One region of the Ensifer sp. GW821-FHT05G01 genome, then DNA from elsewhere that is predicted to be linked to it. Evidence: riboswitches for the same ligand, from Rfam matches in the RefSeq annotation. Region 1 holds a riboswitch; each other region holds the start of a gene.
The links. Region 1 has a riboswitch for cobalamin ahead of AC07UR_RS10870 (DUF1636 family protein). Riboswitches for the same ligand answer to the same signal wherever they lie in the genome.
Positions count from the first base shown of each region.

Region 2: it holds a riboswitch for cobalamin, as region 1 does, so the genes downstream of both, bluB (5,6-dimethylbenzimidazole synthase) here and AC07UR_RS10870 (DUF1636 family protein) in region 1, are expected to answer to the same signal.
Region 3: it holds a riboswitch for cobalamin, as region 1 does, so the genes downstream of both, AC07UR_RS04350 (aromatic ring-hydroxylating oxygenase subunit alpha) here and AC07UR_RS10870 (DUF1636 family protein) in region 1, are expected to answer to the same signal.

Region 1 is NZ_JBWKSC010000003.1:437,843-442,697, reverse strand. It holds gene AC07UR_RS10885 (bifunctional aspartate transaminase/aspartate 4-decarboxylase) at 1-473, opposite strand, end outside; gene aspT (aspartate-alanine antiporter) at 528-2,234, opposite strand; gene AC07UR_RS10875 (hypothetical protein) at 2,558-2,749, opposite strand; cobalamin riboswitch at 2,997-3,212, shown strand; gene AC07UR_RS10870 (DUF1636 family protein) at 3,321-3,734, shown strand; gene AC07UR_RS10865 (ABC transporter ATP-binding protein) at 3,772-4,578, shown strand; gene AC07UR_RS10860 (ABC transporter substrate-binding protein) at 4,575-4,855, shown strand, end outside.
Region 2 is NZ_JBWKSC010000003.1:182,311-187,165, forward strand. It holds gene AC07UR_RS09595 (acyl-homoserine-lactone synthase) at 1-603, shown strand, start outside; gene AC07UR_RS09600 (DUF2865 domain-containing protein) at 793-1,872, shown strand; gene bluB (5,6-dimethylbenzimidazole synthase) at 1,781-2,572, opposite strand; cobalamin riboswitch at 2,618-2,825, opposite strand; gene AC07UR_RS09610 (SDR family oxidoreductase) at 2,938-3,759, opposite strand; gene AC07UR_RS09615 (phytanoyl-CoA dioxygenase family protein) at 3,849-4,855, opposite strand, start outside.
Region 3 is NZ_JBWKSC010000001.1:902,027-906,881, reverse strand. It holds gene AC07UR_RS04360 (glycoside hydrolase family 25 protein) at 1-58, shown strand, start outside; gene AC07UR_RS04355 (FAD-binding oxidoreductase) at 157-1,254, opposite strand; gene AC07UR_RS04350 (aromatic ring-hydroxylating oxygenase subunit alpha) at 1,256-2,500, opposite strand; cobalamin riboswitch at 2,607-2,808, opposite strand; gene AC07UR_RS04345 (DUF6656 family protein) at 3,125-3,724, shown strand; gene AC07UR_RS04340 (L-threonylcarbamoyladenylate synthase) at 3,811-4,785, shown strand.

The DNA of each region.
Region 1 (4,855 bases):
TGATGGAGCGCCCGGTCGGGCACCGGATAGTTGTCGCCGATGATGGAATCGGTGAGCTCGTGCACGAAGGCGTCCGGCTCGAAGTTGAAGGAGCGAATGGCGTATTCGACGGCGTCGGAAAGCGTCTTTGCCGGCAGTTCGCCTTCCTCCTCCTCGTCCCATTGGGCGGCCGCGTGGAGCTGTTTCTTGATCCACTTCTGGAACCGCTGATGCGCCCCATCGCGCGCCGGCATGCCTGCTACGCCCGCTTTGGGATCAAAGGAGGTGCGCTTGGCCTCTGTGATGGCGAATTGGCCAAGCAGGAAAAACGCTTCACGCGCCCTTGTGGCCGTCCAGTTCGGATTGCCGCGGCCGGCATTGAGGAATGCCGTGGCGGATTTCTGCGAGCTCGTCCTGGCAAGCTTGATCAGCTCGTCCTTGATTTCGAACGGGCTGAGATCGGATAGACTGTCGTAGAATTTTCTGTCCAACATGAATCACACTCCCTTAAACGATGTTTTCTGCTTCTTCGAACGATGCTCTCAAACTCACGGCCCGCCTGATGGCGCCAGCATGATGACGATGACGAGGCCGAATATGGTCAGCAGTGTGTTGCCGATGGCATAGGGCATGCCGTAGCCAAGGGCCGGAACCTTGCTCTTGGCCGCTTCCTGGATCATGCCGAGCGCCGCCGTGGTGGTGCGCACGCCGGCGCAGGCGCCAAACAGGATCGCGGGGTGAAAGCGGAACACGTAGTGTCCGATCAGCACCGAGGCGATCATCGGGACCGATGTCGACACGATGCCCCAGAGCAGCAGCGAAATGCCGACTTCCTGCAGTCCGGCGACGAAGCCGGGGCCGGCGCCGATGCCGACGACGGCAATGAAGATGTTCAGGCCCAGCGTGTTCATCAGCCAGAGTGCCGGAGCCGGGATGGTGCCGAAGGCAGGATAGGTGGAGCGAAGCCAGCCGAGGACGAGGCCGGCGAGAAGCGCGCCGCCCGAGGTGGACAAGCCGATCGGTATGCCGCCGATCGTGAGCGTCAGCGCGCCGACCATGGCTCCGAAGAACAGCCCCCAGCCGAGAAAGGCAATATCGGTCGTTTCGACCGGACGGTCGGCAAAGCCGAGCGCCTTGATCGCTGCCTCGACATGTCTCTTGGCGCCGCCGATGGTGACGATATCGCCGCGTTCGACCGTCGTGCCGGGCAGGACCGGGATTTCGACCAGCGAGCGCACGATCTTGCGTGCATAGACGCCGCGGGCCCAATCCTCGGTGCTGACGTCGGCGAGTGTCCGGCCGGCAAGCGCCTTGTTGGTGACGTAGACGTCGAGGACCTCGGCTTCGGCGTTCAGCAGTTCCTTGTCCTCAACCTCCAGCAGCTTGGCGTCGAGGTGTTCCACAAGGGCGGCGCGTCTGCCGGAAAAGGCGACGACATCGCCAGGCTGCAGCACGGTGTTGCCATCGGCCTCGATGATCTGGCCGCCGCGCCGCAGCCGCTCGACGAAGACGCGGATGCCGGGAAGCAGATTCCTGACCGGCGTTCCCGTCAGGCCGCTCGCCTCGTCGACGCGATAGGCCCTGAGGCCGAAATCGTGATAGGCGCGGGTGATCCCGGGTTCGCTGCTCACGGTGCCGCCACCAAGCTTGGCCTCATACTCCCTGCAGGCGGCGGGAAGATCGATGCCGAGAAGTTTGGGGCCGAGTTGCGCCAGGATGATCGCCGAGCCGATGGTGCCCCAGATATAGGTGACCGCATAGGCAATCGGGATCTGGTCGGTGTAGGTCTTGGCCTGTTCCGGGCTCATGCCCATGGCGTTGATCTGGTCGCTGGCAACGCCGATGGCCGCGGAGATTGTCTGCGAACCGGCATACATGCCCGCGCCATAGCCAAGCGGCAGGCCGGCGATCAGCGCGCACAGATAGGGCACGATCAGGCACAGCACGAGGACCGAGAGGGCAAAGAGGATCTGTTTGGGTCCGTCCGTGCTCAGGCCGCGAACGAACTGCGGGCCGACGCCGTAGCCGACGGCAAACAGGAAAATAAGGAACAAGGTCGATTTCAGGTCGCCGGAAACCTGGATGCCCAGCTGTCCGATGACGACGCCGGCCAGAAGGGTGGCGGTAACGTTTCCAAGGTTGAAGCCTGCGATCTTGATCGGGCCGATCACGAAGCCGATGCCGAGGGCAAGAAAGACGGCGACCGGTGGATATGTACGCAGCGTGTCTACGAAAAAGTCTATTGGATTCACCATCATCCCCTTCAAAAAACTCGTCGTATTCGGGAGTTACGCGGACAGGCTGGATGTTACGTCGCATAAGACTTCGAGATATGAAGTTCGGAGCGCCGCCGCCCGGAACGCGGGCGAACCCGGCGCAAGTCGTTGCACGCCGCTGGAAGGCGCGATCAGTTCTTTGAAAGCACATCACCGATTGTGCCAGTCTGCAAGTACGTAACAGTAACGGACGACGTTACCGGTTGGCCGTTCCGTCGGTGACGACTGCGCCCAGGGGCGGCGCGATGGCTCGTGCGACGAGGCATGGCAGGGGATGGGGTGCCGATGCCGTCGGCGATCGTTCAGGTCAGCAGTTCGATAAGCAACCTCGGTGAACTGGCGAGGACGGCTCCGGCGACGAAGCCGAGCGCAATCGCGCCCACCACTCCGTGCCGTTGCCAGCCATGGAATGCGCCGAAGGCGGTTCCTCCAAGGATGGTTGAAACAGCCGACGCATCGTTTCCCTCATTGCGCTTATGCAGAGTGTCCGCCAAAGGCGCGCATCTCAGCATTGATGGGATATCGGGCACGGGTCGTTGCCAACGACGTTGCTGATCATCGCGGTCGAGCGTTGGTGCACGGTCAGTCGTGGCGTCGCCGACCCTGATGCATAATAACGGAGGACGGATATTTCGGCTTGCTTACTGTAATGATATTACATAACTAAGGCGCATGAGAATATGCCGCATGTTGATAGGCCGAGGCCGATCCGTCCCGCCGGTTGTCACCTCCGTCGAAGTGTGCGACGAAGGGGGTGATGGTGCTGCGAGCGCGACAATGCGTAAGCGGCTGAAAAGGGAACACGGAGCGGACGACCCAAATGGGGCCGAAACCGTGGCTGCCCCCGCAACTGTGAGCGGAAAGCGCATTCACACCCTGTCACTGGCGTTCAGCCGGGAAGACGTGGATGCGCGAAGACCCGCGAGCCAGGAGACCTGCCATCGAACCGATCAACCACAACGGACGGGGTGTTCCGATGGACAAGAACTGGTTTTTGCGCGGCGGTCACCCGTCATCACATCGCTTTGCCATATTCTCTCCGGCCCGATCCGGCGGAGAAGAAATATGGCCAAGCCGGCATCCCGACAGCACAAGATAACGGTCTGCACCGATTGCCGGTTCACCGGCGGCCCCTGCCGCCCGGGCGCGGATCTGATCCAGCGGCTGAACCGCAGCATTGCCGCCCTCGGCGCGCCGCTCGACCGGGATTTTTCGATTGCCGGAACGGTCTGCATGGCCGCCTGCACCCGGCCTTGCACCATCGCCTTCCAGGCGACGGGCAAGGCGACCTATCTCTTCGGCGATATCTCGCCCGATGAGGATATCGACGATCTGGTTACCTTCGCCACCACCTATGCCGGGCGCAACGATGGCATGACGCGGGCGGCCGAACGGCCGCGCGGGCTGAGCGCCAAGACGCTGGCGCGCATACCGGCAGCGCTGCTCATCTCCGAAGATATCGGCGGGCATTTCCAATGAACGCCTGTCGAATGCGTACATGGGGAGGGACGAGACGATGAGCTGCACCGCGACAGGGGCCGGCCTTCGTGTCCGCGCGCTCGATTGGGGCCCACGCCCGGACCTGCGGCTTGTTCGCGAGGTCGACTTTGCCATTGCGCCCGGCAGCCGGCTTGCCATTCTCGGCCCGAACGGTGCCGGCAAGACTTCGCTGCTGCGCTGCCTCTATCGTTCCGCCCAGCCGACGGCGGGCACGATCGAAGTCGATGGCGTCGACCTCTGGTCGATGACGGCACGGGAGGCGGCGCGGATCATTGCCGTCGTCTTGCAGGAAATGCCGAGCGATTTCCCCTTCAGCGTGCGCGACGTGGTGATGATGGGCCGCATCCCCAGGCGCGAAGGCATGAGCGGCTGGACGGCCAGGGATCGCGAGACGGTGGCGCATGCGCTCGAGCATCTCGACCTTGCCCACCTGGCCGGACGGCAATTCTCGACACTTTCGGGTGGCGAGAAACAGCGGGTGCTGATTGCCCGGGCGCTGGCCCAGCAGCCGCGCATCATCATCCTTGATGAGCCGACCAACCATCTCGATATCCGCCATCAGCTCGAAATCCTCGACCTGTTGCAGACGCTGCAGCTGACCATCGTTACCACGCTGCACGACATCAACCTGGCCGCCGAATTTGCCACCGACGTGGCGATCCTGACGGAAGGCCGCATGACGGCCTTCGGGCCGCCCGAAGAGGTGCTCAACCCGCAGGCGCTTTCCGACGCCTTTGGCGTTACCGCCACCGCCCACAGTAATGCCGTCTCCAACGGCGCCCGATTTTCCTTTTCACTCGCTCGACAGGAATTGATTTCATGAAGACATTGTTCGCCGGTTCGGCGCTTCTGCTCCTCGCGCTCGCCGCGACGCCGGCGCTCGCCTATCCCGTCACCGTCAAGAGCTGCAATCGCGACGTGACCTTCGATGCGGCGCCAAAGCGTGCCGTCTCCAACGACGTCAACCTCACCGAGATGATGCTGGCCTTGAAGCTGCAGGACCGCATGGTCGGCTATACCGGCGTCTCCGGCTGGAAGACGCTGGATGAAAAGCTGCGCGAAGGTGTCCAGGCGCTGCCGGAGCTTTCGGAAAAATATCC
Region 2 (4,855 bases), 260 kb from region 1:
CAGGCCATCGACGAGATGTTCAAGTTGCGCAAGCGCGTCTTTCACGACTTCCTGAAATGGGACGTTCAGACCGATGGGGACTGGGAGATCGACAACTACGACAAGTCGAACCCGCTCTACATCCTGTCCTATTCGCCGGACACCGGAAAGCTGCGCGGATCGCTGAGGCTGCTGCCGACGCTTGGCCCCAACATGCTGGACGATACGTTCCCGATCCTGCTTGGCGACAACCCGGAGATCCGCAGCGCCTCGATCTGGGAATCGAGCCGCTTTTGCATCGATCCGGAAATTTCCCAGGACCGTGCTTCCAATCAGGTCACGGTTGCCGCCGCAGAACTGATGTGCGGCGTCGGCGAACTCGGACTTGCCTCCGGCATCAGCCACATCGTTACGGTCACCGACGTCTTCCTCGAGCGGATGTTCCGTCGCATGGGTTGCCCCGGCGAGCGCATCGGTGAACCGCACCGGATCGGCTCGGTCTTTGCCGTGGCGGTCGCCTGGGAAGTGACGCCGTCGCTGCTGAGCGCCATGAAGGCCGTCGCCGCGATCGAAGGCACCGTGCTTGAGCGGCCGATGTCGCTGGAAACCGCACGCGCAGCCTGACACCGGATCGGAGCCGTCCATTCGTCCGAGAGGACGACACTGTTAACGCATTACGAGGCTTGTCGTTGCACACGCAGTGACAAGCCTTATGATAGGGCTGAAACAGGAAATGCCGACGGCGACCGATCCCGGACAACAAGGGCGGCGCAGCGCGGTTGCAGAAATGGACGTTCGCCCTTGTTCCGGAACATGAAAACCCTTGCCGCGGCGACTTTGCCGCTGCTTCTGGTTCTTGCCGATCAGGCGCTGGCCTCCAGCGTGTGCGACCGCCTGAACACCCGGCTTGCGCAATTGCCCGAGGCCATCACCACCACGGCCGATACGCGCGATTACGCCAGCGCGATTTCGCGACAGAACATTGAACTGCGTCGAGCGCGCAACGATCGCCGCCGCGCCGGCTGCGGCACAGGCAGCGTCGTCGTGTTCAATGGCGGCGACCCGGATATCTGCGCTGATATCAACAGCCTGATCGCCGAGATGGAAGACAATCTCGCTATCCTCAAATCGGAACGCCAGCAGCTGATATCGGGCGATGGCGACGACACGCGTCGGCGCATCCTGGCTGCACTTGAGATCAACGGTTGTTATGGCGACCGCGAGGAATTTGCCAGCGCCGACCCGGACGCGCCGGAAACGCATCGCAATATCCTGCGCGATCTGCCGCCGGAGGAATCCTACGGGCCGTTGTTGCGCGATGGCGACGCAGACGGATACCCTCCGGAAAGCGGCGTCTATTCCGGCACGCTTCGCACCATGTGCGTGCGCACCTGCGACGGCGCCTTCTTCCCCATTTCGTCCGAGGCGAGCCCGGCGGACTTTGCTCGCGACGAGCAGGCCTGTCGCGCCCGCTGCCCGGGTGCCGAAACCGAGCTCTTCTTCCACGAGCTTGCGACCGAAGAGAGCGACCAGATGGTTTCCGCCTCGACTGGACGCCCCTATCGGGAATTGCCGAACGCCTTTGCCTACCGGACGCGAGACGTCGGCAAGCCCGGCATCTGCGGCTGCCAGATCCCGAAGACGGTGGCAACAGCGCCCAAGGCAGGCGGCGGCAATTCCAGCGATAGTCGGTCCTCGATCATCGTCATCGAAGGCAATAAGGGGGCAGATGCCCCTTCTGCCAAGGTGACGGTTCCCGCTGAAGAGCGCCCCTACGATCCCGCCAAGAGCAAGGTGCGGGTCATCGGGCCGACGTTCCTGCCCCAGAAGGAAACGTCGATCGACCTTCGCCACCCCACGGGTCCGGCTTACCAGCCCGTTCAGAGCAACTGATCGCGGCGTCAGCCTTCCGGCAGGCTCCCCAACCTTCCTCGAATACCAGTTCCTCCAGCGGCAGGCGCTGGCGCCAGCCTTTTACCGCCAGTTCCGGCTCACGGTAGAGGTGGTCGACGAAGCCCAGGCAAAGCCAGGCGACGATCACGACATGATCGGGTATGCCGAGGATCGCCTTGATCTCGTTCTCATGAAAGATGCTGACCCAGCCGACGCCGACGCCTTCAGCGCGCGCGGCAAGCCAGAGATTCTGGACGGCGCAGACGGTGGAATAGACATCCATGTCAGGATTGTGGGTGCGCCCGAGAACGACCGAGCCGCCGCGTGTGCGATCGCATGTCACGCAGATACTGAGCGGTGCCTTGCGGATACCCTCCAGTTTCAGCGAGCGGTATTTCGCCCGCTGATCACCATCGAACATCAGCGCAGCTTCGTCGTTGGCGCGGGAAAACGCCTGCCAGACCCGCTCGCGGGTTTCCGCCTGGCGCACGACGACGAAATTCCATGGCTGCATGAACCCCACCGATGGCGCCCGGTGCGCTGCATTGAGCAGGCGCATCACCAGATCGTCAGGCAAGGGGTCGGGCAGGAACTGATCCCGCACGTCCCGGCGTGTTTCGATGGCGCGGTAGACGGCTTCGCGCTCGTCAAATGAAAAGGCTTCTGCGGCCGCAAGGCCGCCATTCGCGTCAGTCAGCATCGTTCGATCCCCAACAATGCACAACCTTCCGCCGTCCGCGCGGGTTTCGGTCTATCTTGCCAGGCCGGTCTTCTGACTTCGGATCCCCCGGCCGCTCCGCCTTCCCAGATCCGATGAAGATCCAGTGGCAAGACTTTGAGAAAACTCAAGATCCCTGGGGCAGCCGTCCCCGTCACAGCGTTGGGCACGTTCCGGAGTGACACCGGATTCCCGATTCTCCCGCGTCGCGGGCACCTGACGACGCCATAAGTGCACAGCCAATCGGGAATGACAAGCAACTCGGTGGGTGCCCGCCGGCACCGTGCGAGCCTTTCGGCAGCGGTCGACATCGGAGACCTTTCGACCGCTGCCCTTGCGGCTCACTATCAAAGCGGGGCGACGGGATGTGGCGAGCCGTCATAGCCACCCCAGACCGACTGGTCGAAGCAGATGACCGACCCCGTCATCAGGCCGGATTCGTTCGAGGACAGATAGGCGCAGGCGCGCGCGACTTCCTTGGGATCGACAAGCCGGCCGAAAGGCTGGCTGGCGGCCGCCTTTTCCAGCCAGTCGGCTGCAGCACCGTGAAACTCTCGCTGGATGCGATCTTCCCCCTCTGAGGCCATCCATCCGATATTGAGACCGTTGACACGAATACGGTTGCGCAACAGCGCGTAAGCCGTGTTCTTGGTCAGCGTCTCCAGCGCGCCCTTGGACGAGCAATAGGCAGCGATGAACGGCTGCCCGGCCATGGCCGACATGGAACCGATGTTGACGATCGTGCCCTGAGTGCCCTCCCTTCGCATAACCTTGACAGCCTCCTGGATCAGGAAGAACGGCGCCCGCACATTGATGGCGAACATCCGGTCGAAGAGTTCGGGGCTTGTATCGAGAATGGTGCCGCGGTCGGTGATTGCTGCCGCGTTGACCAGCGCATCGACCCGCCCGAAGGTGGCGTCGCAGGCGTTGACAACCTTTCGGGCATCTTCGACCTTTTCGAGATCCGCTTCGACATAAAGCACCTGCGCGCCGCTCGCCTTGCGGATCTCCTCAGCCTTCGCCTCTCCCTTGGCAGTGTTGCGCCCGCAGATGACGATGCCTTCGGCCCCGCGTTCCGCAAACAGGCTGGCGATCGTTGCCCCCAACCCTTGCGTCCCACCGGTGACGATGGCGACCTTGCCGTCAAGACGGCCGTGTTGTTCGGTCATGAAATTCCTCCCAGGAGTGAAAGTGTCATCGAAACAGGAACGGCCCCCGCCGCCGAGCGCCGGGGACCTGTCATGGCGATATCTTCTGTTCAGCTCAGCTTGCGCTGTGCCTGCTCTTCAAGCGCTTTGCGGAAATCCGCCTCGCTCCACCTTCCTGAAAGCGCCTCATGCATCAACTGCGCCTGTGTTTTCGGCGCAAGGCCGCCGAGCGGCGGGTCGCGATCGAGATTAGTCGGGAAGGAATAACCTTCGGCACAGGACGCAATCGCATTGGCGACCTCACCCTTCGAAAGGGCGCCGGATGCGATAAGAGCTGTCAGCGCCGGATAGAGCGCCGCGCTCATCTTCACGCGATCCACGGTCTCCATCGCTCGCCCGAAGGCCGACGAAACCTGCAGCAGATTGGCAACGCGCTTGATATCGGTCGAACGGTTGCTGCCGGCGGCATGGAACAGCGCCGGATTGAAGAAAACGACATCGCCCTTTGCAAGCGGCAACTGCACGTGATGTTCGTCGAAATAGGCGCGGAACTCCGGCCGCTTCAGCGCGAGGTAGCCGGGCACATAGGTCTGGCTATAGGGCAGGAACAGCGTTGGGCCGCTTTCAAGCGGCATGTCGCAATGAGCAACCGCCCCCTGCAGCGTCAGGACAGGTGACAGCCGGTGCACATGAGCCGGATATTGCTCGATGACATCAGAGCTCTGGAAGCCGAGGTGGTAGTCGCGATGCGCCGCCTGCGACGCCCCACCCGGATTGACCCGATTGACCTGCGCCGTCATCTGATAGTTCGGACCAAGCCAGGCTTCGCTGACAAGTGCAATGATGGCATTGGCATAGTAGGCAGCAAAATTTTCAGGGCTCTTCAGGCAGTGCTTTTCGAGCGAGTTCCAGATCCGGTCGTTGGCGCCGGGCTTGGCAAAATGGTCGCCGCCGCCGCTCTTGGTGCGGTGCTGCTCCTCGATGATCGCATCGAAGATGCCGCTGGCGGCATCGATGACGGTTGTGTCGGCGTAGGCGTGCTTGAACACGGCAACACCTGGACCGGTCGCCAGCACTTCGCAGATCTCGGCCAGTGCCGCGCGGCGCCCCTCGGCCG
Region 3 (4,855 bases), on a different contig from region 1:
ATCGATCGATTTCGGCCGTCATGATCGCGCGGTGCGGCTGGCTGCCGCCAGCCGCTGACGGGCCTACAGGCCCGTGCGTCTTTTCAAACACACGAACGTTGCTGTCGATCTCCCAATCGCTGCAGGGAGGAACCTCCCCGCAACCATTGCCCGCGATCAGGCCTCGATCTGCACGTCCCCGAGCGGGCGCGAGCAGCAGGCAAGGATATAGCCTTCGTCAATTTCGTCGTCGAGAATGCCGCCGTTGTGGTTCATCTCGACCTCGCCGGCGACTTTCATCACCCGGCAGGTGCCGCAGATGCCGCCTTCGCAGGCAGCCCCGATCCTGACGCCATTGGCGCGTGCCGCCTGCAGGATGGTCTGGCCGGGCTTGGCCTCGATCTCCTTGCCGCTCATGGTGAACACCACCTTGGCGACCTGCGCGTCAGCATCGGTTGCCACCCCTGCCCTGACTGCGATCTCCTCGGCGGCTGGTGCTGCGGCCGGCTGGAAGCTTTCCTCGTGATAGCGGCTCATGTCGAAGCCGGCGGCCGTCAACAGCTCGCGCACGCCGCGCATGAACGGCTCCGGACCGCAGCAGAATACGGTGCGTTCCAGGAAGTCGGGCGCAAGCAGCGGCAGCTTGGCGCCGTCGATGCGGCCGCGCAGGCCGTGCCAGCCGTGCCGGGCCTCATGCCCCTCGACCACAAAGCCGAGGTTCAGCCCCGACATCTGGCGCGCCAGCACTTCGAGCTCTGAGCGAAACAGAATATCATCCGGCCGGCGCGCGCAGGAAATGAAGGTGACGTCGGTCTCCGGAATGCAGTCTGCCATCCATCGCGTCATCGACATCATCGGCGTGACGCCGGAGCCTGCCGAGATGAACAGGTATTTTTCGCCGGGATGGCGCACGAAGCTGAAATCGCCGAGCGGGCCGAAGGCCTTCAGCCGCATGCCCGGCTTCAGGTGATCGAACATCCAGCGCGTGCCGATGCTGTCGGCCTGCGCCTTGACGGTGACGGCGATCGAAAGCGGCCGGGAAGGCGTCGACGACAGCGTGTACGTGCGCATCACCGGCTCGTCGTCGGTCACCGGCAGTTCGAGCGTGACGAACTGACCGGGCAGATAACGGAACCAGGCCGGCTTCTCGGGCCGGAAGGTAAAGGTCATCACATCCGCGGTCTCCATGACCGCGGATGTGCATTCGAGCATGTTCTGCCTGTCGATCCAGACATGGAGTTCATCGAAGTGATGGAACGAGGATGCCATCTGCATATCAGGCGACCCTAAAGAGCGGAGCAGCTTCGCCCTGGAGGCGCTGCTCCATGAACTTGCAGTACCATTCGACGAACTGCATCACACCGCCTTCGTGATCGGGCGAATAGGGCCCTGACTGGTAGGCCGGCGAGCGGATACCGAAAGCGTTTTCCTCGACGATCTGGCGATCCTGATCGTTGGTCTCGGTCCACACGTGCGTCAGTTCTTCCAGATTGTAGTCGACGCCCTCGACCGCATCCTTGTTGACCAGCCACTTGGTCGTAACCTGCGTCAGCTCAGGCCCGAGCGGCAAAACGCGGAAGGTGATCGCATGGTCGGCCAGCACATGGTTCCAGGTCGACGGATAATGGAACAGAAGCAGCGTACCGATATGCTTCTGACTGACATCCGCCGACAATTGCCGCCGCACGGCGCGGGCGCCGGACATGGTGTAACTCTCGGCGTCGTCGATCAACGGCATGCGCGCCGAGCGGAACTGGCCGGTCTCGGACATGCGGAACTCGCTCGGAAGCCCGGACGCTTCGCATTTTTCCCAATGGGCGGCGATGACAGGATCATCCTTGGCGCCTTGCACGCCGGTCGCCGTCGGGGCTTCCGGATAGGTCCGGCAAAGCTCGGGATGGTTGGCTGCGCAATGGTAGCACTCGCGGTTGTTTTCCCAGACGAGCTTCCAGTTGCCCTTCTCTATGATGGTGCTTTCGAAGGCGACCTTGGTTTCGCCAAGGCGGTGCGGCGCGAGATAGGGCGCGACCATGTCGCGGAACGGAGCGAAGTCCATCGGCTGTTCGGACAGGTTGATGAAGATGTAGCCACCGACCGTTTCGCAGTGGATCGGCTTCAGGCTGTGGGCGGCCTTGTCGAAATCCTCGCCCATCTGACGGGCAAAGAGCAACGTGCCGTCGAGCTCGTAGGTCCACTGATGGTAGGGACAGACGAGCTTGGCCGATGAGCCCTTGTGCTGCGAGCAGACGCGGGAACCGCGGTGACGGCAAGAATTGTGCAGCGCGCGGATCGTGCCCTGCCGGTCGCGGACGATGACGACGGGGTAATCGCCGACCTGAACGGTGAAATAGTTGCCGGCGCGCGGGACCTCGCAGTCGTGGCCGATGAACAGCCAGTCCTTGTACCAGATGCTCTCGAGATCCTGCCTGTAGTAGTCGGGGTCGATGTAGAAGGCCCGGTCGAGGCTGTAGCCGTCGCGTCGGCCCTTCAGCTTGCGGAGCATATCGCCCTTGATGTCCATGTCCTATCCTCGTTGGCCTTGTTTCGGAGAGGCAGGACTGGAACCCACGCAGGCGCAATGCCTGTGCGATGACGGCTCCGATCCGGCTGCCCGCCGCAACCCGTTACGGTCTATTCGTGTCAAGGCTGGTTTCCGGGCTCAGGAGCTATCCGCAAGGACCAGCCCGGCGCCTTCCCGGACGGAACCGTCCAGTGGCTTTTTGCCGAGGCTTTCGCTCCACCACCGTTGCGGGGGCAGCGCCGGGTTTTGACCGGCTTCCCAATTCTCCGTCTTCCCTAAGAGGCGGCACCTTGAGTAGGCATATCTAATCGCGGAAGCCGTCGTCGCAGCTGCCGATTAACGACATCCAATTCCAGAAAGACGACACAGTGCATCCCGTGTCTGAAACACCACAAGGCCGACTATTTGTCATTATAAACAATGAGATAGATCAAATATTGGGCAGTTGTCGCTTTTTCCGGCAAAGCCGGCGCGAAAGCGCGAAGCCTTCGCCATTTTGCGACATCCGTTGCGGCGTCGGCTCATCCATCCTGGCCGGCGCAATGAAATCTTCCATTAACCATAATGCATTAGCGTCGCCTGACGGAGAAACCGGCCGAACCGGCAAACAGCGCATTGAAGTCCATGGCAAAGCTCAAATACTACGACGCCGCAGCCGAGAAGCTGCCCACGATCGCTCCGAAGACAGCGGTCCATACCGAGTTCCTGCGCACCGGCCGCATCGAAAGGCGGCAATGGTCGCAGCGCGAACGGCGCTATCTCAGCTATGACGAGGTTGCCCAGCGCACCGGCCACAAGCTGACAACCGCCGGCGAAACGACGCACAAGCGGATGAACGGCTTCCACACCTCGATCCAGTTTCCCAAGATGATCTTCCACCGCACGCTCGCCGGTCGGCCGCATCTGGGCTATTGCCATGTGACGGCGGCGAGAACACATCTCGCCCAATCCAAGGACGTGACCTGGTCCTTCTACTTCGCCAACTTCTTCTGCGATCTCGGCGACGAAAAGCACTTCTTCGAGCGTATCCAGACCGGCTATTCCCGGATGTACTTCGCCGTCGCCATCGAACCCGACGCGCAGGAAGGTCAGATGACCATCAATCGCAGCGTCAGCGACAATGGCCTGCTCTTTCGCACCGACGACCCGAAGGTCGCGCTCAAGAACGTTCTGATGCTCGGTGCGCGCGACGAGGCGCTGCGGCGCATCATCCGCAGCCTCTGAACCACCGGCACGCTTCCCTTGAAGAAAATCGTTCTGTTTTCATCGTGGCTCCTTTAAGGAGACCTCGAAAGGGAAACGGAAGCGATATGGCCGAAATCATCGACACACGGACCGAGCCGGAACGCGCGATCGAGCGCGCCTGCGCTGTGCTTGCCGAAGGCGAGCCCGTCGCCATTCCCACAGAAACGGTCTACGGCCTGGCCGCCGATGCCACCAACCCGGATGCGATCAGCCGCATTTATGAGATGAAGGGGCGCCCGCGCTTCAACCCGCTGATATCGCACGTGTCCGACATGGCGATGGCTGAAGCCCATGTGATATTCGATCCGTTGTCGCGACGCCTGGCCGACGCCTTCTGGCCCGGCCCGCTGACGCTGATCCTGCCCCAACGCCCGACAAGCTCCGTGCATGCGCTCGCCTCGGCCGGCCTCAACACCCTGGGCATCCGCATGCCCGATGGCTTCTCCCGTCGGGTAATTGCCCGTTTCGGCCGCCCGCTCGCCGCACCGAGCGCCAATACGTCAGGCAAGATCAGCCCGACGAGCGCTGCCCATGTGGACGCCGATCTCGGCCCACGCCTCAAGCTCATTCTCGACGCCGGCTCGGCCGAGATCGGGCTTGAATCGACGATCATCAAGGTCGAGGACGGGGCTTTGCGCCTGCTGCGTCCGGGCGGTCTCGACGTCCTCGATATCGAAAATCTGACCGGCCTTGCCGTGTCGAGACCCGAAAGTGCCGGCGCGACAATCGAGGCTCCGGGCATGCTCGCCTCGCACTATGCGCCGGGCGCTGCAGTCCGACTCGACGCAGGCGACGTGCGCCCGGGAGAAGCCCTGATCCGCTTTGGCAACACAGTGCTCCCCGGCGAAGAGCATGCAGCGATCGTGCTCGATCTCAGCCCGGCAGGCAGCCTGCGCGAGGCAGCTGCCAATCTGTTCGACTATATGAAGAAAGCCGATGCCAGCGGCGCCGCGACCATTGCCTTCGCTCCCATCCCCCCGGAAGGTTTGGGCGAAGCGATCCTTGACCGGCTGCAGCGTGCGGCAGCCCCAAGAGACTGACCGACAGACATTTTTACAGCGCCGTGCGTCAAATATGACGCGCAAAGGACGCTGTAACGCTTTAAGCTCG